DNA from 2 places in the Arthrobacter sp. V1I7 genome. Region 2 is predicted to be linked to the other one. Evidence: riboswitches for the same ligand, from Rfam matches in the RefSeq annotation. Region 2 holds a riboswitch; the other holds the start of a gene.
The links. A riboswitch is a leader RNA that binds a small molecule or an ion and turns the genes downstream of it on or off. The one in region 2 is predicted to bind cyclic di-AMP.

Region 1: it holds a riboswitch for cyclic di-AMP, as region 2 does, so the genes downstream of both, QFZ69_RS18070 (hypothetical protein) here and QFZ69_RS08445 (hypothetical protein) in region 2, are expected to answer to the same signal.

Annotation. Positions count from the first base shown of each region.
Region 1 covers NZ_JAUSYS010000001.1:3,931,886-3,946,498, forward strand. The annotation lists gene QFZ69_RS18020 (phosphoenolpyruvate carboxykinase (GTP)) at 1-81, opposite strand, end outside; tRNA gene QFZ69_RS18025 (tRNA-Arg) at 359-432, shown strand; gene QFZ69_RS18030 (hypothetical protein) at 524-682, opposite strand; gene QFZ69_RS18035 (NAD(P)/FAD-dependent oxidoreductase) at 673-2,127, shown strand; gene QFZ69_RS18040 (hypothetical protein) at 2,928-3,617, shown strand; gene QFZ69_RS18045 (hypothetical protein) at 4,183-4,680, opposite strand; gene QFZ69_RS18050 (histidine phosphatase family protein) at 4,795-5,322, opposite strand; gene QFZ69_RS18055 (winged helix-turn-helix domain-containing protein) at 5,523-6,389, opposite strand; gene QFZ69_RS18060 (response regulator transcription factor) at 7,046-7,786, shown strand; gene QFZ69_RS18065 (HAMP domain-containing sensor histidine kinase) at 7,790-9,376, shown strand; cyclic di-AMP (ydaO/yuaA leader) riboswitch at 9,637-9,793, shown strand; gene QFZ69_RS18070 (hypothetical protein) at 9,794-10,609, shown strand; gene QFZ69_RS18075 (VOC family protein) at 10,782-11,159, opposite strand; gene upp (uracil phosphoribosyltransferase) at 11,257-11,892, opposite strand; gene QFZ69_RS18085 (phosphatase PAP2 family protein) at 11,905-12,765, opposite strand; gene QFZ69_RS18090 (nucleoside deaminase) at 12,827-13,330, shown strand; gene QFZ69_RS18095 (DNA glycosylase AlkZ-like family protein) at 13,366-14,613, opposite strand, start outside.
Region 2 covers NZ_JAUSYS010000001.1:1,795,206-1,809,818, forward strand. The annotation lists gene QFZ69_RS08400 (response regulator transcription factor) at 1-902, shown strand, start outside; gene QFZ69_RS08405 (class I SAM-dependent methyltransferase) at 1,099-2,187, shown strand; gene QFZ69_RS08410 (type II CAAX prenyl endopeptidase Rce1 family protein) at 2,471-3,241, shown strand; gene QFZ69_RS08415 (ribonuclease Z) at 3,288-4,202, opposite strand; gene QFZ69_RS08420 (glycoside hydrolase family 16 protein) at 4,325-5,413, opposite strand; partial or broken gene QFZ69_RS08425 (DUF222 domain-containing protein) at 5,780-7,241, opposite strand; gene QFZ69_RS08435 (DNA alkylation repair protein) at 7,434-8,090, shown strand; gene QFZ69_RS08440 (hypothetical protein) at 8,106-8,360, opposite strand; cyclic di-AMP (ydaO/yuaA leader) riboswitch at 8,529-8,722, shown strand; gene QFZ69_RS08445 (hypothetical protein) at 8,727-9,488, shown strand; gene QFZ69_RS08450 (YnfA family protein) at 9,780-10,118, opposite strand; gene QFZ69_RS08455 (APC family permease) at 10,141-11,409, opposite strand; gene QFZ69_RS08460 (dihydrofolate reductase family protein) at 11,490-12,047, opposite strand; gene QFZ69_RS08465 (serine hydrolase) at 12,296-13,351, shown strand; gene QFZ69_RS08470 (DUF1918 domain-containing protein) at 13,467-13,658, shown strand; gene QFZ69_RS08475 (DUF5129 domain-containing protein) at 13,683-14,613, opposite strand, start outside.

The sequences.
Region 1 (14,613 bases), 2.1 Mb from region 2:
TATCTCTTCGACCCATGCCAGCAGACCGGCATGTGTGGTGGGTGCTTTTTCAAGCAGCGGCAGTCGCGCCAGATCGCCCATTACGGTTCCCTTCCTCGGGTTCAGTGGTGTGTCCTAAATGTAGGGCTAGATCACCCCGCAGAAATTGGCCCAGATGTGGGATGCCCGGGAGGCTGGAAATGAAAAAGCCCGGAAATTCAGGGAAGTAACGCTACGAACACACGCCCTTTAGTGATGAAGGTCACATAGACCGGTCTAGTCGCCGAGATTACACCTGTTTCGATTTGTAACTACGGCCCCTCCTCGCGTAAAGTAATTCGAGGTTCGGGGAGCGAGAAGTTCTCCAAGAGCCGAGAATGCGCCCATAGCTCAGCTGGATAGAGCGTCTGTCTACGGAACAGAAGGTCAGGGGTTCGAATCCCTTTGGGCGCACAGGAGAAAAAGATCCGCACCGGTCCGCCGGTGCGGATCTTTTCGTTTACCCCGCGAGGCGGTTACTCCGCTCGCTTGCCCCGCGAGGCGGTTACTCCGCGATCACCTCGGTGATCCAGCGTCGGATTCCATCGAAGTGCCTGCTGAGCAGCTCGTCGCCCAGCGGCTCGTTGCCGGTGGCGACGGTCTCACCCAGGCAGTGCCGGTCGGGGCCGGGAGAGCCGGGCGTAGGATTCTGCCATGACTGCACAGCTTGAGCGGGAATTCGATGTCATTGTGATCGGCGCGGGCGCCGCGGGTGAGAACGTGGCGGACCGCGTGGTCCAGGGCGGCTTGTCGGCGGTCCTCATCGAGGCGGAACTGGTGGGCGGTGAGTGCTCGTACTGGGCGTGCATGCCGTCCAAGGCGCTGCTCCGGCCCGGCACGGCCCTGCACGGAGCACAGTCGGTCCCCGGCGCCGCCCAGGCTGTCACCCGGACCCTCGATGCCGCTGCCACCCTGAAGCGACGTGACTACTTCACCTCCAACTGGCAGGACGACAGCCAGGTCAAATGGGTCGAAGATACTGGAATTGAGCTGATCCGCGGCCATGGCTGGCTCACAGCTCCGCGGAAGGTGGAGGTATCCGGGCTGGACGGCAACAGCTATGCGCTCACGGCGCGGCACGCCGTCGTGGTTGCGACCGGGTCCACGCCCAACCTGCCGCCGGTCGAAGGACTGGCCGGCGTCGAGTATTGGACCACACGCGAGGCCACGTCCGCCCGCGAGATTCCCGAACGGCTGGCCGTGCTCGGCGGCGGCGTCGCCGGCACGGAACTCGCCCAGGCATATGCGCGCCTGGGATCGAAGGTGACACTCGTTGCCCGCGGGGGCCTGCTGCGAGTTTTCCCCGAGGAGGCTACGAAGCTCGTTGCAGCGGGGCTGCGAGCCGACGGCGTCGAACTCCAGCTGCACACCGGAACCCAAAGCGTCCGCGAGAACGGCGACCGCTCCCTCACGCTGGTGCTCGAGGGCGGCACTGAGGTCACGGCGGACAAACTGCTCGTCAGCAGCGGCCGGCACCCGGCCCTCGAGGGGCTCGGCCTGGAAAATGTGGGGCTCGCCGCCGGGGAAGGAAAACCGCTGCGGCTCAGCACCGACGCCACCGGCCTGATCCCCGACGCGACGGACGACGGCGGGCCGTGGCTCTACGCCGTGGGTGACGCCGCCGGGAAAGTGATGCTGACGCACCAGGGCAAGTACGAGGCCCGGGCCAGCGGGGACGCCATCGCCGCCCGGGCCCGGGGTGAACTCACCGGCGAGCCGGCCCCTTGGAGCCGCTACGCCCAAACAGCCGACGACCACGCCATACCCAATGTGGTGTTCACCGACCCCGAAATCGCGAACGTGGGCCGCTCCGTGCAGCGGGCGGAAAAGGAAGGCTTCCGGGTCGCCGCGGTGGAGTTGCCCATCCAGGTTGCGGGATCCTCGCTGCATGCCGAGAACTATGAGGGGTGGGCGCAGCTGGTGGTCGACGAGGACCGCAAGGTCCTGCTGGGCGCCACCTTCGCCGGCCCCGACGTGGCGGAGCTGCTGCACGCCGCCACGATCGCGATCGTGGGCGAGGTCCCGATGGACCGCCTCTGGCACGCGGTGCCGTCCTACCCGACGATCAGCGAAGTCTGGCTCCGGCTGCTGGAAGCATATGGGCTGTGAGCGCGCGGGAGCCCGGCAGGTCCGGTGGCCAGGCGTAACGGGACGTCCGACAGCTCGCTTCCAACCGAGGGACATGCTCATTCTGCGCGGCGACTCCGCGGGACATGCCCATTCTTAGCGGCGCCTCCGCGGGACATGCTCATTCTTCGCCGCGACGGGCGGACATAATGCCACTATGTCCATCCCCGGTGCCCGCCACGGGACATGCTCGGTGCTGACGACCGGACACGCCCGGCTCCAACCGCGGGACATGCTCATTCTGCGCGGCGACTCCGCGGGACATGCCCATTCTTAGCGGCGCCTCCGCGGGACATGCTCATTCTTCGCCGCGACGGGCGGACATAATGCCACTATGTCCATCCCCGGTGCCCGCCACGGGACATGCTCGGTGCTGACGACCGGACACGCCCGGCTCCAACCGCGGGACATGCCCATTCTTCGCGGCGACTCCGCGGGACATGCCCATTCTTCGCCGCGACGGCCGGACATAATGCCACTATGTCCATCCCCGGTGCCCGCCACGGGACATGCTCGGTGCTGACGACCGGACACGCCCGGCTTCCAACCGCGGGACATGCTCATTCTTCGCGGCGACGGCCGGACATAATGCCACTATGTCCATCCCCGGCGTGCGCCACGGGACATGCTCGGTGCTGGCGACCGGACACGCCCTGCTCCAACCGCGGGGCATGCTCATTTCTGTGCCGTTCGGTGGGGCATGGCGCTTGCGCACGGCGCCAGCGAAGGTCCATGCGCGGCTATGTGGCTAAAGTAGCCGATGCTCAGGGATGATTGGTCACATGCGTCACATGGGTAACAGCGGCAGGATGGCCATCGGGGCGTTCCTGGCCGCCGTCGCGTTGCTGGTCCTGACAGGCGCCACCTTGCACGAGGCGGTGCTCATGTGGTTCCTGGCCGCTTCGGCCGCGGCCTACGTGGCCTGCGTGGCGGAGGTAGTCATCCGTCGTCGGCACAAGACCCTCGCGGCCAGCGGAATCGGCAGTATCCTCTTCCTCGCCTTCGGCATCGCCTTCCTGCGGCAGTGGGGGCTGGCATTCAACCCGGATCCGGGCGCCATGTCCGCCCCGGTGAACATGTCCCATCCTGACCTCTACTTCTACCTCGCAGCAGGATCAGGCGCAGCCACCCTGCTGCTGCTGTTTGCCGGAACCGTGCTGCCCGGCAGGCGCGGAAGAGCCCGTGCCTACGCCTCGCGCCGTCCGGCGTCGGCCCCCCGCTCCGGCGCCAGGGGTGCGTCGTCGCGAGGCACATCCTCCCGGGGCACATCCTCCCGCGGCACAGTTGCCAGGGGCGCAGCCCGTGGGACGACCGCGCCTCCGGCGCCGCGGGGCCCTGCCGCCAGGACGGCCGTCCCCAGAACAGCAACCCCCCGGCCCGCCGCCAAGGTGCCTGCCATCAAGTCCCCTCCGGCCAAGTCACCCGCCCCGTCTCCGACCCGTCCGTCGGCAAGGACGTCCGCCCGCCGCTGAGTGTGCCACCTCGGGCGCGCGGGCCGCAGCACAGCCGCGGCGACCCGACCCAGCAACAGCACTTCCGCCATGGACGGCACCTAACCGGAGCACCAGCCACGCCGCCGGCATGCCGACGATGGGGACCAGCAGCGTGAGAGGGACGACGGCGGAGGACGGGTAAAGCCCGACCAGCCGGTTCCAGATCCCGTAACGCACCAGGGAACCGAACACGGGGGTAAACAGGGCGCTCACGAAGGTGACGGGCTGCAGCACCGCTCCACGGCGCCGGACAGCTCCGCCGGGCCGTCCAGCAGGAGTGAAAGTCCCAGCAGCCGGGTAGCGGCACCACGGCCCGGACCAGACCACAAGCCCCAACCCGGAGGCCGCCTTCACCTTTCGGGGCGACCAGGCGAACTGGCCTGCGCTCATGAAGAGCCCGACGCCGACCGTCGCCTTCCAGCTCACGCCGGGCGAGGGTTCACGGTGCCACTATGCCGGTTTCAGCCGCGCCGCGCCCCCCTCTGCGGGAGGGGTGTTCGCGTTCCAGGGCAGGCCCGAGCGCCCGTGATTTCGTAGCTAGCAGTCAGAGATTCCGAGGCTTGTCGCCGCGAGGCTGATCATCCTCCGGCCGGTGGGTGCCGGGGCCTCCCTCGACATGGTTCCTCGCGCCGCGGTCCCGGCGCAGATCCTCACTGCTGGATCCTTCGCGTGTCGCTTCTTTCCCTGACTTGTTCTCGCCGCCTTTGGTGGTCACCACGTCAGGATCCAGCTCGTCAGCCTTCCGCCGTTTTTCCTGGACGTCGGTACGGACACTCTCGGCCTCTTTCTGCCTGCCGCGGGCCTCCTCGCGCAGACGCTCGGATTCCACTTCCGCCTGTTTTGCGTCGGCTTCGGCGCGCAGCCCCTTCGCCTCACGCTCCTTGGCGCCGAGCTCGTCGGCTTTGGCTTGCTCACGCATCTCCACTGCCCGGTTCCGGTTCGCGTCCACTTTGCGCTTGCGGCTAAGGACGACTGCCACCGCGATGATCGCCAGCACGACGATGACGCCGATGATGATTCCTATGAGCTGCCCAGAATCCACGATGATCCACCTTTTCTCTCGAACGTTAAAGTCGATGAGTAGACAGCATCAGTAAACCGCAGAAACGGTCCGGTGACCATGGATCGGGCGGCACGGGAAGCCGCGGTTGAGTGGCTATTTGGCCCGGGGAACCTTAAAATGCGTGAGCCGGGCGTCCTGGCCATCGAGTTCGGCCCAGGTCTTCTCCGTCTCCAGCACGGTCAGGCCGCTCGTGGGATAGCGCGTTGCCGCGTCCATATAGGCATCATGGTTCGAATCACGGGAAGCCAGGTGCATCGCAAGGTCCTGCACGCCCGGCATGTGCGCGATCACCATCAGCGTGGTGACCGTGTCCGGAACATGGTTGATGACGGTCAGCATCCGCGGCGCCGAGGCGGAGTAGAGGCCGTCCTCGAGTTTCGGCGTCGGGGCCTTGTCGCCGAGTTCATTGCAGACCCAGGTGCAGGTCTGCCGGGTCCGCAGCGCGCTGGAGCACAAAATGAAATCGGGGATCACGTGATGCTTGAGCAGCCATTTTCCGGCCATCGGAGCGTCCCGGTGCCCACGCTCTTCCAGGGGCCGCTCGTGGTCCGCAACGCCCCCCGGCCAGTCGGCTTTGGCATGGCGCATTATCACCAGCCGTTTGATGTGATGGGCGCTCATGACCCAATCCTAGTGGGGCGGCGATTCGACCGGCGCGCACCGCTCCATCCTCTGCCGTTGCAGCAATGGGGTCCCCTGGAAATGGACGGGGATCCGCCCGGATAGTGCGCCGAGGGACGTCCGAAGAACGAAAAGGCGCCCGCCCCCGCAAGAGGGACGGACGCTTTGCGTGAAACTAAAGGCTTTACGTGAGACTAAGGCTAGATCGAGTATTCCGGGGCGGCCCAGACCACAACTTCGGGGTGCTCGTAAAAGCGGTAGCCCTGGCCACGCACCGTGCGCACGGTGTTCGCGAGCCGGCCGAGCTTGGAGCGCAGGCGGCGGATGTGCACATCGATCGTGCGCTCGTTGGGCACTTCTTCGGCGTTGCGCCACAGTCCTTCGAGCAACTCGTCACGACCCACCGTGCGGGTGCCGTTCTCCACCAGGTAGTTCAGGAGCTCGAATTCCTTGAACGTGAGGTTCAGGGATTCTCCGTCGAGGTGGACCTCACGGCGGGCAAGGTCGATGAGGACGCCGGAAGGACGCGGATCCTGCGGCTGCTGGAGGCGGGCCGTCTCGGCGCGCTGGCGGGCACCGACGGTCGGGTCGCCGAAGGTGGAACGGACGACGTCGAGAGCCGAACCCTGGGCGCTGGCCGGCGCGAGGGCGACGGCGGCGTAGCTTTCCGCGCCGGAAACGAGGGACTGGGCGTAGGCCCGGATCTCCTGGGCGAGCTTGGCAATGGAGGTGCCGGCAGCTGCCGCGGTTTCCTCATCGATGCCCATGTAGAGCACGAAGCCACGAGCCACGTTGTCGCTCGCGACGGGGCGGACGGGGCTGCCGCCGCCCGGGGCGATCACGGGGATGGGAGCCGTGGCCGGGGCTGCCGGAACAGCGCGGAGCTGGCCGTAGGAATTGGGGTTGTAGCCTTCTGCCACATAACCCGGGGCCGGGAAGGTGTTGCTGGGGCCGGCAGGAGCGAAGGACTGCCGTCCGCCACCGAATCCCTGGCGGGTTCCGGAGGCCTGACCGGGCTTGCCGGCGTTACGGACGGAGATGTGGACGTATCCGGATGCAACTGACATGAATGCTTACCTCAATGTGAATTGGCCGACATCGCGGCTCGAATGCTACTTTTCCCGCAATGAAAACTGGGGAGGGGCGCCCGACTCTCTGGGCTGTGGCGAATGCCTAAAAACTGTCTGGGGTGCAAAAGTTAGGCGTGCATTCGACAACAGCGCATCTCGAACACAGCGGGTGCGCTGATCCAGGAAGCTGCGGCTGCAGGTGCTGTTGAGTTCTTGTTCACAATGGAAGTGTGCAACGTAACAATGAGAACTTGCAAGTAACAAAGGGCCGCAGCGTCCGCATGGTGAGACCAAAATGCCGAATGTAGTGTAAATCACAATTCTACTGCCGCGGGAAAATAGCGGTTGTTTTCTTGTCTCGCCCCCCAGTTCGCGTACTTCGCCGAAGAAAGTTCGATGCTATGGATGAATCGCGCAGAATCATTCAAAGCCACCCACCTTGGCGAAACCCCCGCTTACTGATCATTGAATGTCCATCGTCCACGAGGTGGTCATGCGCCTGAAGCCCGAAACGCCGGAGGGGCAGGCGGAGGGTCGTCTTCCGGGAACGCGTGCCGCCAGCTGGCCTGCGTCCAGCTCGTCAGGCTGGGATTCACAGGTGCCGCACAGGATTCCCAAAGCCCCGCCTAACCGGTAGAACGGAGAGTTGTCCCATGGCCACCTCGCACTCCATGACCAACAACCTTCCCCAACTCAGCCACCCGGACGGCTCCCCCATCCGTGCTCTTGTGGTGGACGACGAACCGAGCCTGTCCGAGCTCATGAGCATGGGGCTGCGGATGGCCGGCTGGTCCGTGGCCGTCGCCGCCGACGGGCCCGAAGCGGTCAAGCTCGCCAAAGACTTCCGCCCCGACGTGCTGGTGCTGGACGTCATGCTTCCCGGGTTCGACGGCGTCGAACTGCTCGGCCGGATCCGAGCCTTCGCACCGGAGATCCCAGCCCTGTTCCTGACCGCCAAAGACGACGTCCACGACCGGATCATCGGCCTCGCAGCCGGCGGTGACGACTATGTCACCAAACCCTTCAGCATGGAGGAAGTCCTGCTGCGCTTGCACCGGCTGGTGCAGCGATCCGGCGTGGCGGCCATGGACTCAGCGGAACTCGTGGTCGGTGACCTCGTGCTCAATGTCGACACCCGGGAAGTTACCCGGTCAGGCGAGGAACTGCACCTCACGGCAACGCAGTTCGAACTGCTGCGCTATCTCATGGAGAACCCCAAACGCGTCATCAGCAAAGCGCAGATCCTGGACCGGGTCTGGGATTACGACTTCGGCGGCCAGGCCAACATCGTCGAGCTGTACATTTCCTATCTCCGCAAGAAAATCGACGTCAACCACCCGCCGATGATCCATACCGTGCGCGGCGCAGGCTACGTCCTGAAGCCGGCGGACTGATCCGTGTCCGACATCTCCGGTAAGGTCCGCACTCCCGGGCGCAATTGGCGGGACCCCGCCACCTGGCATCTGCGCACCCGGCTGGTCCTGGTCGCCATGGCGCTGCTGGTGGCCATCTGTGGTGCCATCGGGCTGTTCAGCTATGCCTCCATGGATTCGTTCCTGACCCGCCAGTTGGACGTACGCCTTGGACAGGTTTCACGGATTTCCAACGACGCTGGTCGCCCCCCGGCCGGCAACCCCGGAGGCAGGCCGGATCCCTTGGAAGCCAGGGGCCAAGGGATCGGTACGTTGACGGCCCGTATCGCCGGCAGCGCGGTCAGCAGTGCCGGCTTCCTCGCCGGGGACGCCACCCGGAAAAGCCTCTCGCCCGACGACGAACAGGTCCTCCTCGCGCTCCTTCCCGACGGCGTCCCTGTCGACCGGACACTCTCCTCCGGTGCGTACCGGCTCTCGGCCGTGCAATCCCCCCAAGGTGACGTCATCGTGACCGGACTGCCACTGGCCGAAAAGCAGAACACCCTGTCCTCGCTCGTGTGGACCATGGTGGTGGTATCCGCCGGCGGCCTCGTTCTCATCGGCCTCGCCGGCACCGTACTCATCCGCCGCACCATGAAGCCGCTGGAAAAGTTGTCGGAGGTGGCCACGAAGGTTTCCCGCCTCCCGCTCGACGCCGGTGAGGTGGCATTGGCGGTACGGGTTCCGGCGTCGGCTGCCCATCCCGGCACGGAAGTAGGCAGCGTGGGCCACGCGCTGAACCAGATGCTGGACAACGTCTCCAAGGCACTGGAGGCGCGGCAGCACAGCGAAATGAAAGTGCGCCAGTTCGTGGCCGACGCCTCGCACGAGCTGCGGACCCCGCTGACGGCCATCCGCGGCTACACCGAGCTGATGCGGATGACCGAGCACTTCACCCCGGACGGTGCGAAGTCCCTGGCCCGGGTGCAAAGCCAGTCCGAGCGGATGACTGCACTGGTTGAGGACCTGCTGCTGCTGGCCCGCCTGGATGAGGGGCAGCCGCTCAAGCTCAGCGACGTGGACCTGACCCAGCTGGCGATCGAAACGGTCAGCGACGAAAAGGTCATGGCGCCGGACCACGCCTGGCGGCTGGAACTCCCGGAGGAACCGGTGGTGGTCCGTGGCGACTCCACGCAGCTCCACCAGGTTCTGGCGAACCTGCTGTCCAACGCCCGCAAGCACACCGCCCCCGGGACGACGGTGGTCACGGGCGTGATGCGTGCAGCCGACGGGAGCGCGGTGGTCACGGTGACCGACAACGGCGACGGGATCCCCGCCGAATTTTTAAGCCAGGTCTTTTCACGCTTCGCCCGCGCGGATGCCGCCCGGAAAAACCCGGCGGTTACGACGGCGACAGCCGGCGGTGCCGGCAGGTCCGTCGGCTCCGGGACGGCGGGCGGACCGGGAGCTCAGACCATGGCCCCGGCGCCCACGGCCGAGGGGACCAGCGGGCTGGGCCTGTCGATCGTGCAGTCGATCGTTGAAGCCCACGGAGGCAGCGTCGAAGTCAGCTCCCGACCGGGCCGGACCGAATTTGCCGTACGGCTCCGCGGAGGCCCCCGGCCGTCCTAGTGTGCCCTCTCGGCCACCCCGCAGCCCGCCGCAGGCGCCCGTTTCCACGGTTTCGTGCCGCCCGGCTTGCGGTGCCTCGGATGGGCAGCAGTGCACCGTCGAATCGGCGCGCAGTCCCGGCAGCGGAGGAGCGCAAGGCGACACACCGCCGCCGTGTGTTCCGTTATCCAAATGTGACGTACGTATGAAACTCCTGTACGGTCGATAGAGTGCGGCCGGAACTGGAGCCGCATATCCGGATGACGCCCAACTCTGCCGCCTCCCGGAAACCGCTGGACCAGGCAGAGGCGGGGAACCCAGAGTTCCCGGGCAGCCTGCATCCAGGCACCCTTGGGGTTAAGCCGACACGTGAGAATCCGTGCGGCCGGATTTCTCATCCGCACCCGACAGCTAACTCCGTAGGCGTTGAGAGGCATCATGACTGAATTCAAGCTACAAACGCGCCGTGACGGCGATGCAGGCACGCCCCGCCGTGCCGATTCCCGCCATCGCGCCGATCCAGCCCAGCCCATCCCGGCCCGGTCCCGGTTTGCCAAAGGCGTCGGTTACACCGGGCGTCGGGCCGCCGTCGTCGCCACCGCCTGCGCGGTCCTCCTCGGAGTCGGCGCGGCCGGACAGGCTGCCGAGTCCAGCCATTCCAGCGCCGGCAATGCCGGCGCGTCCGCCATCGCGGCCGACCTGCTGACGCCCCTCGACTTCGAACGGGTCCGCGCCGACGCACCGTCGCCGGCGCCTTCGGCGGCAGCTCTCCCGGCACCTTCGGCTGCGGCCAGCGTAGAAGCCCCCGCCACGGCGGAACAGCCAGCCGTAGCGCCGGCCCCCGCCGCCGAAGCCGCTCCTGCCGCCGCGCCGGCACCAGCCGCGGCACCAGCGCCGGCGCCGGCACCGGCCCCGGCCCCTGAAGCGGCAAAGCCCGTTGCCGTCGACGACCCCGCCGGGGCGCAGGCATATGCCGCAGCCCAGCTGGGTTCCTACGGGTGGGCCGCCGACCAGATGCCGTGCCTGGCGAAACTCTGGACCAAGGAGTCGGACTGGAAGACCACCGCCACGAACCCCAGCAGCGGCGCCTATGGCGTGGTCCAGTCCCTGCCCGCCGAGAAGATGGCGAGCGCCGGCGCGGACTACCGGACAAATTATCGGACCCAGATCAATTGGGGCCTCGACTACATCAAGCAGCGGTACGGCTCCCCGTGCGGGGCCCTGAACTTCCACTACGCGCACAACTGGTACTAAACCGCAAGGCACTGCCCGCCCGCACAACAGCATCAGAACGCCCCGGATCCCCGCGATCCGGGGCGTTCCTGCTACTGGGGCGTCCGTGGCCGGCGCCGTCCCACGTGCACGGCACCCGCACGGCCCGGCTACAGCCCTCGTCAGGGCCGCCGCCCTTAGGGCCGGGGGAGGTCTAGCCGTCGGGCCGGTTGGGGAGGTACTGCACGGCCCATTTGTTGCCGTCGGGGTCGGCGAAATAAACGAAGTGCCCCCAGTCCTGGATATCGACGTCGCTGACGTCCACGCCGTTGTCCTTGAGCTGTTTGTGCGCGGCCTGGATGTCGCTGACGACGAGCTGCAGGCTGGGGGCGGTGCCCGGCGGCGCGTCGTTGAGGCCCTCGCCGATGGCGATCGAGCAGCCGGAGCCCGGCGGGGTCAGCTGGACGAAGCGGAGGCCCTCCACGGGCCGCTCGTCGTAGTCGGCGTTGAAGCCGACCTTGTTGACATAGAAGTCCTTGGCACGGTCCACATCGGACACCGGGACAAACACGAGTTCAAGTTTCCAGTCCATGGGGGTCAGGCTAGTCCCGGGGCGGTGCTGTGCGGAACCCCCGGTGGCCCGCAGGCGGCGCAGAGCACCGGCCCGCGGCACGGCTTGGTGTGGCTAGTCAGCCGGCGATGCCGTAGAGGCGGTCGCCGGCGTCGCCCAGGCCGGGCACGATGTACGACTTCTCGTTGAGCTTCTCATCGATCGACGCGAGCACAATCGTCACGTTGGCGTCCGCGAGTTGTTCCTCCAGCTTCGCCAGCCCTTCGGGGGCGGCGAGCAGGCAGATGCAGGTGACGTCGGAGGCGCCGCGCTTGAAGAGGAACTTGATGGCCTCGCGCAGGGTTCCGCCGGTGGCCAGCATCGGGTCCAGGACGAAGATCTGGCGGTCCGTGAGGTCCTCGGGGAGTCGCTCGGCGTAGGTGATGATGTCCAGCGTTTCCTCGTCCCGGGCCATGCCCAGGAAACCGACCTCGGCGGTGGGGACCAGCTTGGTCATGCCCTCGAGCATGCCGAGTCCGGCGCGGAGGATGGGAACCACCAGCGGGGTGGGCTTCGTGAAGGCCGTGCCGATGGTGGTGCTGACCGGCGTCTCGATGGTCACGGGCTGGGTGCGCACCTCACGGGTGGCCTCATACGCCAGGAGCGTGACGAGCTCTTCCGTGAGCTGCCGGAAGACCGGGGACGGGGTGTTCTTGTCCCGCAGAACGGTGAGCTTATGGGCGACCAGCGGGTGGTCGACAACGAGAGTGCGCATCCGTCAAAACTATCACCCGGCCGCCGGGGATCTGCCCGAGGGTCCCGGCGTATCGGGATCGTCCGTTTCGATGGGACGGCTGCTGCCGGAGCCGCCGCTAGCCACAGTTTCGCCGTCGTTGAGGTGGGCTGGGTGATCAAACGTGGGTGCCGGACCCACGTGTTCCCGGTGTCGCAGGGCGTGGAAGAGCCTGTGGGCCAGGATCACGATCCCCACCCAGGCCAGCCCCAACGCCCACCCGATGATGACGTCCGTCATCCAGTGATGGCCGAGGTAGACCCGGCTCATGCCCATCCCGCCGATGAAGATCACACCCGCGGCGATCATGCCGATGTGGGCAAGCGTACGTTTCACCTGCAGGCAGGCGAGGTACACCACCAGCCCGATCACCACCGTGGTGTTGAGGGTGTGGCCGCTGGGGAACGACGGCGAGTTCTCGTAGGGCGCCACAGCGTCGGCGTGGTCCGGGCGGTTCCGGCCGATCAGTTTCTTGCCCAGCGTGGTGGCCGTGGTGGAGACAGCGGCAGCGCCTCCGATCAGGATCAGCGGCCGCCAGGTCCGGGAGGCCCAGGTCAGCCAGGCCGTGAGGATGCTGGCCAGGATGGGCATGCCGGTTCCGCCGCCGATGTTGGTGAACCCTGTGACGAAGGAGTCCAGCCCGGGGCTGCGCAGCTGTTCCATGAAGGCCAGGGTCGGCCTGTCCAGATTGGCCAGACCGGCATCGTCCACGACGTTGGCATAGACCTCGGCGCTCAGCACTGCCAGAACCACCACGATGACGCCGCCGACGAGCATCGTGATCCAAAGAGCGGCGTAAGGCACCACCCATTTCCCCCAGCGCTGCGTCAGCCAGCTCTCAGTTCGGGTGCTCACGGCTGCCTCTCCACTCTCTTGTGTTGCACAGCTTGCTTACCGTCGAAACTATCATTGAGCCATGACTTCCCGGGAGCCACGCCATGCCGAATGGATGGGCCTTGCCCTCGCCGAAGCACGCCGGGCGCTGGCCACCGACGACGTGCCGATCGGCGCAGTCGTGATCGGACCCGACGGCGCGGTCCTCGGTTCCGGCCGGAACGAACGGGAGGCGCTCGGGGACCCGACGGCGCACGCGGAGATGGTGGCCATTCGGGCGGCAGCGGCCCGGCTGCGGGAACGGCGCGCACAGGACGGGCAACGCGATGACGGCTGGCGACTGGAGGACTGCAGCCTGGTGGTGACGCTGGAGCCCTGCGCCATGTGCGCGGGGGCGGTGGTGCTGGCCCGGATTCCCCGGGTTGTCTTCGGCGCCTGGGACGAGAAGGCCGGGGCCGCGGGTTCGGTGTTCGACATCCTCCGCGAGCGCCGGCTCAACCACTGGGTGGAAGTGTATGCCGGGGTCCGGGAGCCTGAGTGCGCGGCGTTGCTGTGGGACTTCTTCGCCGGCCATCGCGGCAACTGATCCTCGGACCCGCACGGCTCTCCCCTATCTGCTGCTTACTTGCCGCCGGCGGCGGCGCCGGCGGAGCGTGCGGCGGCGGAGCGTGCGGCGGCGGCGCCGGCCAGGGCGTCGATCCGTTTCTGCCGGGTGGCCGGTGAGTCGAGGCTGAAGGCCCGGAAATCGCCCAGGTCCTCGCGGATCCAGGCCTCCATCTCGGCGATCCGCCGGGTCACGGCCGGCGTCGGGCCCTGGAACAGCCAGGACACGATCCGCTCCTTGCCCGGTTCGTACTGCCACAGGCCGATGATCCGGCCCCGGTCCAGGATCGGGTGGTCCGGCAGATCCGCCTGCAGCGCCAGCGAAGCCACGACCTGCCCATCAATCCTCTCCCCGTCAGGGCCTTCCGCCGCCAGCAGTTCCGCGGCGTTCCGGCGCAGCAGCACCAGCGAGTCCGTACCGGCGAGCAGCTGGATCTGTTCCTCGGCCGGTTCCTCGAAAACGGCCAGGCGTTCGACGTCGTCGGGCAGCATCCACAGCATGTCACCGGTGGCGGTGGGCACCTCGACGGCGCCGACGGCGGCCAGCGCCGCCTTGCTCTGCGCCACGGTGAAAGCCGTGAACCATTGCGACTGCTTGAGCGTGGCCCCGCCGGTCCAGCCAAGGTAGCGGCGGATCAGTTCGGCGCGGATCCCGTCGTCAGCCAGGGGACTGTCGGGCAGGTTCCACAGCTCGTAGCCATAGCGCTGCTGGTCGAGGCGTCCATTGGTCGGGACCCGGCGGATCCGCCCCTGCGACTGCAGGATGCCGAGGGCGGTGGGCAGGGTAGTGGCGGCGCCCTTCCTTTTGCCTTCTTCCCCGAGGTTGCGCACCGAGTCGCCGAGCTCGTCCTTCAACTGCCGGGGATCCATGGGAACACCGGCTTCGGCGAGGGTGTGCAGGACCTGTTCCTCCAGGAGGGTGATTTCGCCGCGGTCGACGCCGAGCCTTCCGAGCACCCGGATGGCCTCGGCGGCATCTTTGCCCAGCTTGAGGGCCCAGCCGAAGTCCTCGCGGCCCAGAACATAGGTACAGCCGCGGGCCGCGGGCAGTTCCAGGATCCGGTGGGCGCGGACATCGGCGTCAACCTGATCCCGGCGGATGCCCGCGCGGGCAAAGAGCGTCAGGTACGGGTTGGCGCCGCCGACGGAACGGGCCCAGCCGGCCCGCGCGAAGACCTCTTCCGCGGTGCGGCCGGCGAGGGAACCGTCCAGGCCCTGCTTGTGCCAGGCCCAGGCGCGGAGCAGCTCGGGCGTGAGCGTCCTGGC
Region 2 (14,613 bases):
TCTGCCGCATCCACCGGCTGCAGCTGCTGAGCATCGAAGGCGGCTGGGAGGCGGCGGAACACGAAATCGAGCGGAGCGGGACAGAGCTCGTGGGCCGGAACAACTGGGTTGCGGGCGAGGCCTTCTATCAGGTGGGCGAGATCCGTCGGCTGCGGGGGGACAGCAGCGGCGCCCAGAAAGCCTATGCCCGGGCCCGCGACCTGGGAACCGAACCCCAGCCTGGCGAGTCCCTGCTCCAGCATGCCGCCGGGAAGAGTGACGCCGCGTGGGCCGGTCTGCGTGCCGCCCTGGCCGGGCGGGACCGGCTGGCGTGCGCACGGTTGCTGGAGTCCGGCGTCGAAATCGCCCTCGCCCTCGGGAAAGTGGAAGAGGCGGAGCGGCTGTGTGGCCAACTGGAGGAAACCGCCGCCGTGTTCGCCACCGCAGGCTTTCGCGCCTGGGCCGGCCAGGCCCGGGCCGCCGTGCTGATCGCGGAGTCGCGGCATGCCGATGCCCTGCCCGTGCTGCAGGCTTCCGCCCAGGAGTACCGCGGGCTGCATGCCCGCTACGAAACGGCCAGAATCTACGAACTGCTCGCTCAGGCACACCGCGGGCTGGACCTCCCCAGCGTCGCCGCCGCCGATTCGGCGACAGCGCTGGCTATCTACCGCGAACTAGGCGCACTTCCGGACGTTCAGCGGCTCGACGGCGGCCGGCTGCCCGGAGGGCTGACCGAGCGCGAGGCGGACGTGCTCGCTTACACCGCCGCGGGGGCCAGCAACAAGGACACCGCCGAGGCGCTGTTCATCAGTCAGAAGACGGTCGGCAGACACTTGGCCAATATCTTCGCCAAGATCGGCGTCTCCTCACGCACAGCGGCCGCGGCCTGGGCCCACGAACACGGTCTGCGGCCGCGCCGGTAATCATGCTGCATCCAGTAAAACGGCCTGCACCCGCAACACGGTCGGGACGCACTGAGCCAGTTTGGCCACCGGCTGCATCATTCGCCCCATCGGCCTCCGGACAGAACGCATTATTCGCCCGATGCCGGCCCCCTGCCGGCATTCCTACGCTGGAATCAATCGGGCGGGGAAAGCCCGTAGCAACCGGAGGAAGAAAATGACTGTCGATCAAGAAACATCACCAGTGGAGTTTGACGCCGAGGCCTCCCAGGCCTTCGCCGGACGCTTCGTGGGCATCCTCAACGATGCGGCAATCGCCCTGCTGACCAGCGTCGGTCACCAGACCGGCCTGTTCGAGACGCTGGCGGGACTGCCGGCCGCCACCAGCGAGCAGATCGCGGACGCCGGCGACCTGGATGAGCGCTATGTGCGCGAATGGCTCGGTGGCATGACCGCGGCACGCGTGGTCCGCTATGACTCGGCCGCCGGGACCTACTGGCTGCCGCCCGAGCATGCGGCCGTGTTGACCAGAGCTGCAGGCCCGGACAACATGGCGATCCTGATGCAGCACATTTCGATGATGGGCGAAGTGGAACAGAAGATCATCGAGCGGTTCCGGCACGGCAGCGGGCTGTCGTACGCGGACTACCCCCACTTCCACAAGAACATGGCCGAGACCAGCGCAGCGGTGCACGACGCTGCCCTGCTGGACGTGATTCTGCCGCTCGCACCGGGACTGCCCGGGCGGCTCAAGGCCGGGATTGACGTCGCCGACTTCGGCTGCGGCAGCGGCCACGCGATCAACCTCATGGCCCAGGCCTTCCCTGCCAGCCGGTTCACCGGCTATGACTTCTCCGAGCGGGCCGTCCTGACGGCCCGTGCCGAGGCCGAACGGATGGGGCTGGCGAACGCGGGCTTCGAGGTAGCTGACGTGGCCCGCCTGGACGTTGAGGCCTGCTTCGACGCGGTGACCGCTTTTGACGCCATCCACGACCAGGCGCATCCGGCAGCGGTGCTGCGCAACGTCCGCCGGGCGCTGCGGCCGGGCGGAATATTCCTGATGGTGGATATCAAGGCCTCCAGCAAGGTGGAGGACAACCTCGACATCCCGTGGGGCAGCTACCTGTACGCCATCTCGACCTTTCACTGCATGAGTGTTTCGCTGGGGCTCGACGGCGACGGGCTGGGCACCGTGTGGGGCGAACAGCTTGCGCTGTCGATGCTCGCCGACGCCGGCTTCGGGAACGTGGAGTCAAGGGAAATCGACTCGGATCCGTTCAACGCCTACTTCATTGCCAAGAAGTAACTCTGGGAGCCGCGTCAGTCCGAAGCCACGGAATCCGGGCTTCGGACTGACGCCCTGTCCGGAAGGCGTCACTCCGCAGGTATCGCTGTGAGCGGAGGGTTGCCGGATGTCGGATCGGCGCTCATACTGGCAGCGTCGCGGACCGGATGAAGGAGCTGGGGGTCGCGTGGAGCACAGACTGCAATTGCGTAGACGGAGTTTGCACGGGCAGGGGCGGCAGTCCCGGAACGACGACGGCGCGCTGGCCGGGCGGCCCGGGGTCCACCATGGGTTATCCCTGCAGCTGCTTCCCTCCGTGCTCGTCTCGTTGTCCGGTTTTGTTCTTTTTGTGCTGGAGCACAAAATTGCCGGCTTTGGCCTCCTGGCGCTGGCGCTCCTGCTGGCAGCTTGGATAGACGCGGCGCTGCTGCGGGATCTGGCCCTTATCGCCGTCGGACTCATGGCAATGAGCCTCGTTCCGATCACCACCGATATCAGCACGGAGCACATGGCGGTCATGGGATTCGCCATGATCCTGGCCGTGGGAATTCCCTACGCTGTCTCGCGCTTTGCCTTCAAGGACTATGCGATCAGGTTTCCGGTGCTTACCGGGAAGGCCTGGACCCGGGCCGAGAAGTGGTATCTGCCCGCCGTCGTCATCATGGGGTACGCGGTGCTGCCGGCCTACATGGTCAATACCGGCGTCTACCGTAATTGGCCCGCGGTTTCGGATCCGGACGGAATCGCACGACTTTTCCTGGGTACTAATGTCCTGGGCATTTGGGACGAGCTCTTCTTTATCTGCACGGTCTTTGCGCTCCTGCGCCGGCATCTGCCCGTGGGCCAGGCGAACGTGCTCCAGGCCGTCCTTTTCACCTCGTTTCTGTGGGAATTGGGATTCCGCGCCTGGGCGCCGTTGTTCATCTTCCCCTTCGCCCTCCTCCAGGCGCTCATATTCACGCGAACCAAATCCCTGTCCTACATCGTGAGCGTCCACCTGCTCTTCGATTTCGTCCTGTTCCTGGTCCTGATTCATGCCCACAACCGCGCCTGGATCGACATCTTCATCTACTGAGGAAACGCAGATCCTCGAAAGCGAGGCTGACTGGAGGCAAACGTGATCACAGGGACGGACCGGAGGGCGTCCGGCTTGAATCCCGGCGCTTCGGGAACAGGATCCGGTCAAGATCGTTTGCGGCCACGACGGTGGCGCCGCCCGCGCGAGCACGGGCTTGCCCGGCGAGTGGCGCGATGTCGCCGTAGCGCGACGAGAAGTGGGTGAGGACCAGGGTGCCCACGCCGCCGTCGGATGCCAGGACGCCGGCCTGTCCGGCGGTGAGGTGACGATACTGAGCCGCGAGGTCGGCGTCGTCATCGCTGAAGGTGGACTCGGCCACGAGCAGGTCGACCCCGTGGGCAAGGTCTTCGGCGCCGCGACAGGGCGCGGTATCCATGACGAAGGAGAAACTCTGGCCTGGGCGTGGGACGCTCACGTCTTCCAGCCGCACTCCGTTCAGGCTTCCTTCGCGCTGCAGGCGGCCGACGTCCGGCCCCGACAGCCCCGCGGCAGCCAGCCGGTCAGGCAGAAGAGTGCGGCCGTCCGGCTCGACGAGGCGATAGCCGTACGTCTCGATGCGGTGCCGCAGGGGCCGGACCTCTAGGCCCGGCGCGACCGGACCGGCACTTCCGTGTGGGTGCAGCCGCAGGTCGGGGCCGGGGGAGGAGAGCGACACGAGCGCGCGGACCGCCCCGTCCCCGGAGGCGGGATAGTGCAGATGGATCGGGTGCGTCACACCGTCGAGGGCCAGGCGGGACAGCACACCGGGTAATCCGAAACAGTGGTCGCCGTGGACATGCGTGAGGCAGATGCGCGTGATCTGGGAGGCCGACACGCCGGCATGGATCATTTGCCGCTGGGTGCCTTCCCCGGGGTCAAAGAGCATGCCCTCACCGTCCCAAAGCAGCAGGTAGCCGTTCTGGTTCCGTGTCCGGGTGGGGACCTGTGAGGCGGTGCCGAGAATGACCAGTTCGCGCATGGAACCGAGTGTCTCACCCGGTTGCGGGCCGGACCACTGTGATTAATCTGGAACGGCCCCGCACGCCGAGGCGTGCGGGGCCGTTCCCCTCCGTCAATAGCAACGGGCGGAGTCGGTGTTCTCTACTTGTAGACGCGAACCCAGTCGACCTGCATCTCGGATGGCTTCGTGGCGGATCCGTCAGGGAACCAGTCGAGCTGCAGCGTCTGGTGCATGCCCACGGTGGGCTGGTGCGCCGGGTTGGTGTCGCTGAAGGTCTTCACTCCGTCGATGTACCCGGTGATGCCGGCCGGGGTCCACTCCACGGCGTAGTTGTGCCACTGGGTGCTGTCGACAGGCTTTGCCGCGTGGGTCTGGAAATCCTTGCCATCGCACTCGTAGTGCAGGAAGAACTTCATCATGGACGTGTCCGTACTGCTTTCGGCATAGTCGATTTCGGCACAGTTGGGCGACGAGTTGTCATTCGGCCAGAGGATCAGGACCGGGTGGTACTCCGGGTCCCGATCGTTGGTCCTCATGCGGGTTTCCCAGCGGCCGTACTTCTGCTGGGCAAACTTGGCGGACATGCCGCCCGTGGTGCCGGCGGCGTCACCCTTGACGGTGGCCACGCCGTTGCCGACCGACCAGGCCTGCGGGCTGCGGATGCCTTGGCGGTGGTGTCCGGGACCTTTGAAGACACTCCACTTGGTGGAGTCCGGTGCGCCGGTATTAGAGAACTCGTCCCCGGCCAGGACCGGGCCCCAGTTGAAGTTGGTGGCTGCCTGGGTGCCGCTGCCCGTTGTTGCTGCTGCTGCAGCCGGGGGAGCGGCCGGGGGCGCTGCCGCCGGGGGAGCGGCGGGGGCTGCCGGAGCTGCAGTCGGAGCTTTGACAGGCGCTGCAACAACCGGTGCTGCTGCACTCGGAGCCTTTGCAGCTGAAGCTCCAGCAGCCGGTGCTGCGGCGGGCGCCGGGTCCGGAACAGTAGCAGCAGCGGCATCAGCCTCGGCCAGGGCGTCCGTGGCAGGCGCTCCGGCGGAATCGGTGGCCTTGGTGGTCTGCCCCGGCGCCGGGGTAGCTTTCGCGGTCTTCGCCGCTGCAGGGGCCGACTTTGCCGGCGCTGCCGATTCGCTGGCACTCGCTGGCGGTGCGGCCCCATCGGATGGGGGAGCGATGCTGCACCCGGTCAAGGACAGCGCGCCCATCGTGAGCGTGATGGCTATTTTCTTAAGCAAGAGACCCCTTCGGGCTTAGGACTGACGCAAACGGCAGCCTGCACTGAGGCGATGACGAGTGCTCGAAGCTTCGTTCGAGCCCCTGCACTGGGCGGGAGCGAGCAGGCGCCGATCGGCGCAGCGGTGCCCGGCATCCGGACCTCCGGGGCCCTGCGTGCGGGCCAACCCCTCAGGGCCAGCCGCCACGTTACCTGACCGTGACCTTCGCCCGCAAACTGCGGGATCTCCGGATCATCGGCATACGAGACTCGGGAGCGAAGACCGGGCGGCTCGCCGGCTCGGAGTCGAAACTGGTGGCTCGACGCAGCATGCCTATCGAAGGCAGCTCGAGCGGCCACTGCCCCCACGAGTGCCGCTACGCCGCCTTCAGCCGGTGGGCGCGGGCGTTTCTCTCGACCTTGGCGTCGTGTCGCTGGCGCCGGCCGTGTTGAGCGTCGGGTCTCGCTGGTGCGGTGGTGCGGTGGAGTGGTGGCTGTGGCCGGTGGGGGTGGTGAGGTCGAGGCCCTGCCTGTGTTTGTTGGTGCCGGCGGGCCCGGGGCGTGGCCGGCTTGTCCAGCCGGGGGTTTCCTTGGTGTAGTTGCAGGCTTCGCAGCGCCCGGCACCGTTGGCCGAGGTGGTCGGCCCGCCGTGCTGCCACGCAATGATGTGGTCCAGATGCCGGATCGGGGCGTCGCAGTAGGGGGTGCGGCAGGTGTCGTCGCGGGCCTGGAGGAAGCGTCGGAGCCCGGCGGGGAAGAGCCGGGCCCGGGAGTCCATCGCGACCAGGTCCCCGGTGCCGGGGGCGGTGTAGAGCCGCCGCAGCCAGGTCTGCAGCTGGCGGTCGCCGTCGCCGCTGTCGCCGCCGCTGCCGCTGCCGCTGCCTTTGCCTCCGGTCCCCGGACCCGAGTCGCCGGTGCCCGGCGCTGCGCCGGCGTTTTTGATCAGCTCGCGGGCCCAGCCGGCGGGGACGATGCCGTAGCCGGGGAGCCGGGCGGGTTCGCTGTCGCCCTGGAACAGGGTCCGGTCGGTCGGAACGAGCTGGATCTCGATGCCGGTGATACCGCCGGGGGTGCCGGTGAGGCGTTCGACGAGCCCGTCGGCCATCAGCTGCCCGCGGCCCCGGGGATCCCCGCCGGCGCGGAGCGACTCGGCCTGCCTGGACAGGGCGGCGTAGGCGGCGACGCCGGCGGAGACCGGGAGCAGCGCGGTCAGGTACGTCATGGTGTCCGGCGCGGGGCGGAGGCTGACGTGCCGGTCACCGGCGGCGTGGCTGGCCCGCTCCGTGACCGAGCGCGGGTCCCGCCGGTAGGCGCAGGCCCGGGCCGCGGCAACAACGGCCCGGTCGCCGGCGCCGGTGAAGGATCCGGTGTCGGCGGCGAGTTCCTCGTCGACGGCGCAGCGGTCCGCGGCGGACAGGCACGCGGTTTCCCTGACCAGGAGGGTGGCGCGCCATTCGTTGAGCTGCCCGGTCTCGAGCGCGGCGAGGGTGTGCGGCATTTCGGTCACGAGGGCTTTCGCCAGGCCCAGGAGCCGGCCGCCGCGGGCGGGGGATTCGCGCCGGGCGAGGGCGACCTGCGCCGCGACCCCGGCCCCGAGCTCGGCCGCCGGCATGCCCTGTGCCCGCTAGGCGCGGCGCTGGACCAGATCGAAGGCGACCGCGATCCGGGCCTGCAACGCTGCCGCGGCGGACTTCAGGTCCTCGAGCTCCCGGAACTGGTCAATCAGCCCGGCCCCGGCACCGCCGCACCGGCCCCGCCGTCGTCGTCGTGTTCGGCACCGAAGGCCCCGCCGCCGTCGTCGTCGTCGCCGAAATGGGAAACACGGACCGTGGCGAGCAGGCGGGCAACATCCGGGACCGTCGCGCCGCGTCCAGCGCCGCCCCGTCCTCCCCGAACCACTTCGGGCTCCTGATTGCCGTCCATGGAAACACTCTGCCAGCGACCTCCGACACTAAAGGCCCGGGGGAATCACCGGACAGTGCCGGTGAATTCGTCCGTCGGGACTGAGGGGAAGCCCCGCGGAAATGGGAAAGAATGGACGCATGAGCGACGCCGGCGGCCTTATCGATGCATCGCTTCAACGGGAAGGATCCTGGCTTCGGGCAGAGGACCTGCAATCCCGGTGGGGGAGCGGACTCCAATATTACGGCGCTTCCGTTGGCGCGGTGCGCGGAACAGTCCGTGACGCCTTGCGCCGGCACCGGGACCTGACGCATGACGAGATCACCGCGCTGAGTTCCGAGCTGTGGTCGGTGCCGGTTTTCGAGCGCCGGCTATCGGCTGTTGTTCTTCTGCAGTCCAGGGTCAGGATGCTGGACAACGCCGATCTGACCCGGATTGAAGGCTTCCTGAGAACCGCACGGATGCGCGAACTGTCCGATCCCTTGGCCATCGACGTCGTCGGTCCGCTGGTTTCAGCGCTGGACCTGCCGGGCAGGGTGCGGGCAGACAGTGTGCTCGACCGCTGGGCTCGGGAACCGGACGCCTGGCTGCGCCGGAGCGCCCTGCTCTCGCCGCTGCGGGCGCTCCGGGCTGGAGGGGGAGATTGGCCCGCGTTTGTCCGCCATGCCAAGCTGGCGCTTGCCCACCCCTCGAAGCAAGACGATGAGACCGCCCTCGTCCGGGAGGCGGTCGCCGTCGTGCTGGATGACGTGGCTAAACATCGGCCCGAGCTGGAATTCACGGCGGATGCGACGTGATGGAAGTCCTGTGCCTTAGCCGCTAATCCGTCGTTCCACCACCGCATAGGCCTTGCCGTCCAGGAACTGCCAGTCGGTCACGACCATGAATCCGAGGGCATCGGTGCGGTCGTTCAGCATTTTGACATCGAAGCCTCCGTCGCGCGGTTCGGCGTCCCAGGTTGAGATGCGGACGGCGTCGCCCTCGAGGATCAGCAGCTCTGTGTTGATGTCAAAATCCTCCTGAGGCTGGTCGCTCAGTTGGCAGATGGCAACACAGTGGCTGGTCATTTTCGAGCCTCCGCTTCAAGAGACACTGATCACTTAATCCTATGTCGCCGCCCCGTGATTCCAAGGGACTAGGATCTGGACGGTGCACCGGCCCGTTACCTCGATGTGACTTTTCGTAATCATCCCGTTACCTTTGTCAGGTGCCTGTTGTCTCCGATACGGGCGCTCCCCTGCCGATTGCCTAACTCTGCCGCGGCCCGGGGACACCTCGCATCAACATCCGGCAGAGACGGGGAAACCACTTTTTGACCGGATATGCCGGTCTTGGGGTGAAGTCGCACGGCCCGCCACGCGGGCCCCTGCGGCCGGGTGCCTCCCATCCGAATCCGACAGCTCACCTCGCAGGCATTGGGAGAGGCTACATTCATGACTTCACGCAACACTTCCGCGCGCCATCGTGGCGTCAAAACCACCAGCCGACTTTCGGCAATTTCCTCCGCCTTTGCCGGCAACGCAGGCACCATCGGCCGCCAGGCGGCCGTGATTGCAGCCGCGTCCGGTCTGGTGCTCAGCAGCGCCATGGTGGCAAACGCGGCTGAAGCCCCCGTCGAGCGCGACTCCGCACCGGCGTCCGTCGACGTCAAGGACCAGCTTTCGGCTCCGGTCAGTGCGGATTCCACCGTGCAGGTCACGTTCGAGCGTCCGGCCGTCATCTCGACCCCGGCGCCCGTCGTTGAACAGCCCAAGCCGGTTGCTGCTGTCCCTGCCATCGCCCCGCAGGTGGCTGCCGCCCCGAAGGCGACAGTCAAGGTCCAGGCGGCTGCCCCCGCCGCTGCCCCCGCCCCGGCAGCTGCTCCGGCGGCCGGCGGCGCAAACGCCGTTCTGCTTTCGGCCGCCTACGGCCAGGTCGGAATCACTCAGGACTGCACCGCGATGGTTGAAAAGGCCCTCGGCGCAGCCGGCATTCCGGTTGGCAACATCGGCCCGACTGCTTTCCTTAAGTACGGCAAGGTCGTTGCGACTCCCCAGCCGGGCGACATCATCGTCCAGTCCGGCCACGTGGCCATCTACGCGGGCAACGGACAGGCCGTCAGCGGCGGCATGAACGGCGTCAACGCAACCATGGCCCACCCGCTCTCCTGGCTGACCGCCACGGGCGGCGTGACCTTCGTCCGCGCCGGAGTCTAACGCGCCCGGAGCCTCAGGTCTTGAAGCCTGGAGCCTCAGGACCGCGGCTAAACCTCGGTCCAACCCGCCAGGCGGCATGTAGGCCGGTGATCAGTTGCCTTGGGGGCAACGGATCACCGGCCTCTGCCGTCCCTGCCGGGCGGCGGCAGTCGCGGCGGTCCCGCCTTTGCCCCTGGCGGCATGCAGGTTCCCTGGCGGCCGGCCCTGTTCCCGGCCGTTGCCCGTCCCTGCGCTATTCCCGGCCTTGTTCCCGGCCCTCCGGCCCGTCCCGGCCGACTCCAACTGTCCTACCTAGCCGGCGTTGCGCGGGGAAAACATGATGACCGCGACTCCGACCAGGCAGATTGCCGATCCGGCGATATCCCAGCGGTCGGGCCGGAACCCGTCGAAAACCATCCCCCAGGCCAGGGACCCCGCCACAAACACGCCTCCATAGGCGGCCAGGATCCGGCCGAAGTGCGCGTCCGGCTGGAGCGTCGCGGCGAAGCCGTAAAGCCCCAGGGCCAGGACCCCGAGTCCGGCCCACCACCAGTCCTTGCCCTCCCGCACCGCCTGCCAGACCAGCCAGGCGCCGCCGATTTCCGCGGCGGCGGCCAGGACGAACAGGAGCACGGTTTTCGCGATAGTCACCGGCTCATCATCGCAGGCGTCGTCAGGAAGTGCGTGTCGTCCCCAGCCGCAAGCGCAGCACGCGGTACACGACGCCGGCCGCGAACATCAGCAGGCCCGCGATCACGGACTCCGCCGGCAGGGTGGCGACCAGGACGGCGCACGCGACGGCGCCGGTGAACTGCAGGGCCTTGGGGTAGCGGCGGTTTTCGCCGGTCTGCGTGTACGCGGCGACGTTGGCCACGAGGTAGTAGATCAGGACGCCAAAGGACGAAAATCCGATGGCGCCCCGCAGGTCGGCCACGCTGATGATCACGCAGATGACCGTAGCCAGCACTAGCTCGGCCCGGTGCGGGACTTTGAAGCGTGGATGGACGGCGGCCAGCCAACGGGGCAGGTCAGCCCCGCGCGCCATGGCAAGGCTGGTCCGGCCCAGACCGGCGATCAGGGCCAGCAAGGCGCCCAGCGCTGCCAAGGCCGCCCCCACCCGGACAACCGGCGAGGCCCAGTCCCATGAACCGACGGCGACGGCGGCGGCTAGCGGCGCCGGTGTGCCCGCGATTCCGTCCGCGCCGAGCACAGCCAGGATACTGATGGCGATGGCGGCGTAGACGACGACGGCGATCCCCAGCGCCGTCACGATGGCGCGCGGGATGGCCCTGCTGGGGTTGATGACTTCCTCACCCATCGTGGCAATCCGGGCGTAGCCGGCGAAGGCGAAGAAGAGCAGGCCCGCGGACTGCAGGACGCCGTACCAGCCATGGGCGAGGACGCCGCCGTCGAACAGTCTCTGCGGATCAGCCGCACCGGGGACGACCCAGCAGGCGGCAACGACGATGGCCAGGACCACCAGTACGGCGACGACGATGATCCGGGTCAGGCCGGCGGTGCGGGTCACGCCCCGGTAATTCACGGCCGCCAACAGGACGACGGCGGCGATCGCCACCGGCCTCTCCCACCCGGCCGGTGCCGCATAGGCGGCGAAGGTCAGCGCCATCGCCGCGCTGCTGGCTGTCTTGCCGATCACGAAACCCCAACCGGCCAGGAACCCCGGCCAAGGGCCAAGCCGTTCGCGCCCATAGACATACGTCCCGCCCGACGTCGGATACTCCGCCGCGAGCTGGGCCGATGCGGTCGCATTGCAGAACGCGACGGCGGCGGCGAGCAACAGCCCGATGAGCAGCCCTGATCCGGCGGCCTGGGCCGCGGGGGTAAAGGCCGCGAACACGCCGGCGCCGATCATCGAGCCGAGGCCGATGACGACCGCATCAAAGGTCGTCAGCCTGCGGGCCAGCCGGGGATGGGGACTCAACGCTGGCAGCCTTCCTTGGAGTACGGCGATGACGGCCTGCGGACCGCCTGTCCCAACTTTAGCGAGCGCAGCGCGCCGGCTCACGTCGCGTAGCGAAGCAGCACCACACCATTTCCGAACGCACGGGTTTCCACAAGGCGAAGTGGGGCGTTGGCGCCGGTCGGCTGGAACAGGCGCTTGCCGCGACCGATCAGCACGGGGTGAACGTAGATTCTGTACTCATCGATCAGGCCAAGGTCACGGAAGGTCGCGGCGAGATCAGCGCCGCCGAGGGCCAGGTCCCCGCCTGGCTGCGCCTTGAGCGCCATCACATCGTCAACGACGACGTCCCGCACCACCGTGGTATTCCAGCCTGCTGACTCCAGCGTCCGGGAGTACACAAACTTGGGCATGTCACGCCAGATGCGGGCGAATTCGACCTCCGGTGGGGTGCTTGCCGGGTCGCTGTCCGCTGTCGGCCAGAAACCTGCCATCAGCTCGTAGGTGACCCGGCCATGCAGGAACGCCCCCAGCGTCCGGAGCTCGTCGTTGAAGTGGCTGTGGAGTTCGTCGTCGACCCGATGCCAGCTCAGGTCCTGGCCTGGCCCTTCGAAATAGCCGTCCAGGGACACCTGCATCATCAGGATGATTTTCCGCACAAGGACTCCTCCCGTTTCTACCGACTCAGCGTACGCCGTTGTCCTTGCAACCGGGGCTCGACCCGAGACTTTTCAATGGTTCAGGCTTGCGTTCGCGTCCCGCCTGGGCAACAATTCAGGAGATCCAAAGTCCTGTGCAGCTTTACATTCGGAGGGAACGCATGCCTGCGGACGTACGTCTGGCGTCAGCCATTACGGGGAGCGTTCCCGCTATCCGACATAGTCCGATATGCCGGGAATGAGATCCTATGGAATCGATAGACCCGCGCCCGCAACTTCGTTCCGGCCGCCGCAGACAGGGCGCCGATAGTCCGGTTCGCGGGCTGTTCCGCAACCGCCGCGCCCAAGTCCTGACGGCAGCTGCGGCGGCCTTGACCCTGCTTTCTGCGACCGCTGTCTACGCTTCCATCCAGGCAGGTCCGTCGGCTGACGCGGTAGCACCGCCGGGATCGTCGGTCTCGGGAAGCCCGACCATACCGGGCACGGCCGACGCAGGAAGCAACGGGGGCGCCACGACAGAAGCGACCTCGCCCACTTCGGCATCGCCCGCGTCGCCGACTACGGTACCCCCGACAGCTCCGCCAGCCGCCGCCGCTCCGGACGGTGGCGCGGCGCCTTTCAGCCCCGCCTTCGATGCCCCGATCAACGCCATCATCGACGCCAACAGCCGGTACGCCGTGGGAGTGGCTCTCATAGATGTGAAGGACGGCGTGGTCCATGAATACGGCGACAAAACCAAATTTGTAGCAGCCAGTACGGCCAAGATCCTGGCGGCTGCGGCCTACTACCATCTGGTGGAAACCGGCCAGGCCTCGCTGGCCACCCGGATGGGATCGTCAACTGCCGCGGTCCAGATCCGGCAGATGGTCCAGCAGAGCAACAACGACTCGTGGGCGCTGATCCTCCGCGCCGTCGGACATCAGGGTTTGACGGCGTACGCGGCGTCGTTGGGCATCAGTTATGACCGCACCGTTAATCACCTCTCCCCGGCCGAAACAGCAAAGACGCTCTCTCTGCTGTACTCCGGCCAGCTGCTCAACCCGGAAAATAGCCGGCAACTGCTCTCCTATATGCAGCAGACCAACTACGAGACTCTCATCCCCGCCGCGGTCCCGGCGGGCATCGAGGTCTTCCACAAGTACGGCCTGCTCTCCGGGAACCTGCACGACGCAAGCATCCTGGTCCAGGGCGACAGGGCGTTCGTTTTCGTGGTGTACACCCTCGGCCAGAGCGGGGCGGACATGCCGGCCCGCACCCGCGTCATTCATCAGCTGACGCAAACCGTGGCCGAAGGGCTGTTTTGAGGGGCCGTCGCTCGGCCCTGAAGAGGGTTCTCCGCCCTCGCGGGATGGCCCGGAATGGGCTGCCCGTTCCGCGCAGGGGCGGAGAATCGTAGGCTGGATTAAGGAGGTGATTGGAATGAAAGCAGCTGAAGGAGACCGCATCATTATCCGGGGCCACACCGTGGAGTCCGCGGACCGCCACGGCGAGATTCTCGAAGTCAGGGGCGCCGACGGAGCGCCGCCGTACCATGTCAGGTTCGACGACGGCCACGAGACAATCCTGTTTCCCGGTGGTGACTTCGTCGTCGAAAGCAGCCAGAAGGGCTAGCGACCGCCCCTTGGCGCCGCAGCCCTAGAACTTCGACGAGCTGCCGGAGCCGGAGAAACTTCCGCCGCTGCTCCCGTAGCCGGTGGTGCTGCTCCCGCTGCCGCGGGCACTGGTGACACTGCTCACGCCTGTGTCAAAGCCGGAGTTAAAGGAGGACACCGAGAAGAAGTAGTAGGACGGGTAGACCGTGCCGAGGATGCTGGGCTCGTAGGTGCGGCCGTACCTGGCTTTCGGGCCGGCTTTGACCTTCTCCATTTCCTCACGCATCAGACCGGCCTCCGTTTCGTTCCGGGCGAAGCCCTCGATGACGGCGTCGGCATGGTCCTTCAGGAGTTCGGAGAGGTGCGTGCGGGCGTTCCGCAGCCGGTCGAGCGCCGTTTCGGGGGTGATGGTGCCCTCGGCGAGTTCCGAGGTCCATCGTTCCAGCTCCCGGTCACTCTCCTCGCGGAACGACCGCAGGGCCGCAGCCGTTGTGGTGTCGCCCCCGGCGTGCCGCTTGCCGAGCATCGGCTCAAGGGCGGCGAGGTCGTTGCGGAACGGTGCCAGCTGCCGGTCCCAGGCCGTTGCCCACGACGATCCGCGGTTGAGCAGCGCGTTGGTGTCGGCAATGACGTCGTCCAGGGCGTCCAGTTCTGCGGCAGCGTCGGCGTAGCTCCGGACCAGTTTCAGTTTGGGCCGGCGGCCCAGGTCCTTGGCGGAGAGTGCGTGTACCTGGTTGGAGAGATCCGTGGCCGTGCTGTACTTCGCCAGAAAGTTGCGGTGCTTCTCCAGTACGACGCTGCCGTAGCGTGACGATTCCGGGATGGTGCTGGCGTTGAGCTCGGTGACCGGCAGGTCCATGCTGACATTCGCGTAGCTGGCATCCCCGCGGGCGAGCTCCTTTCGGCTGCTGACCCGGGTCCGCCAGCGGACGATCAGCAAGGTTGCGGCGCCTGCCAAGGCCGCCGCCGCCGTC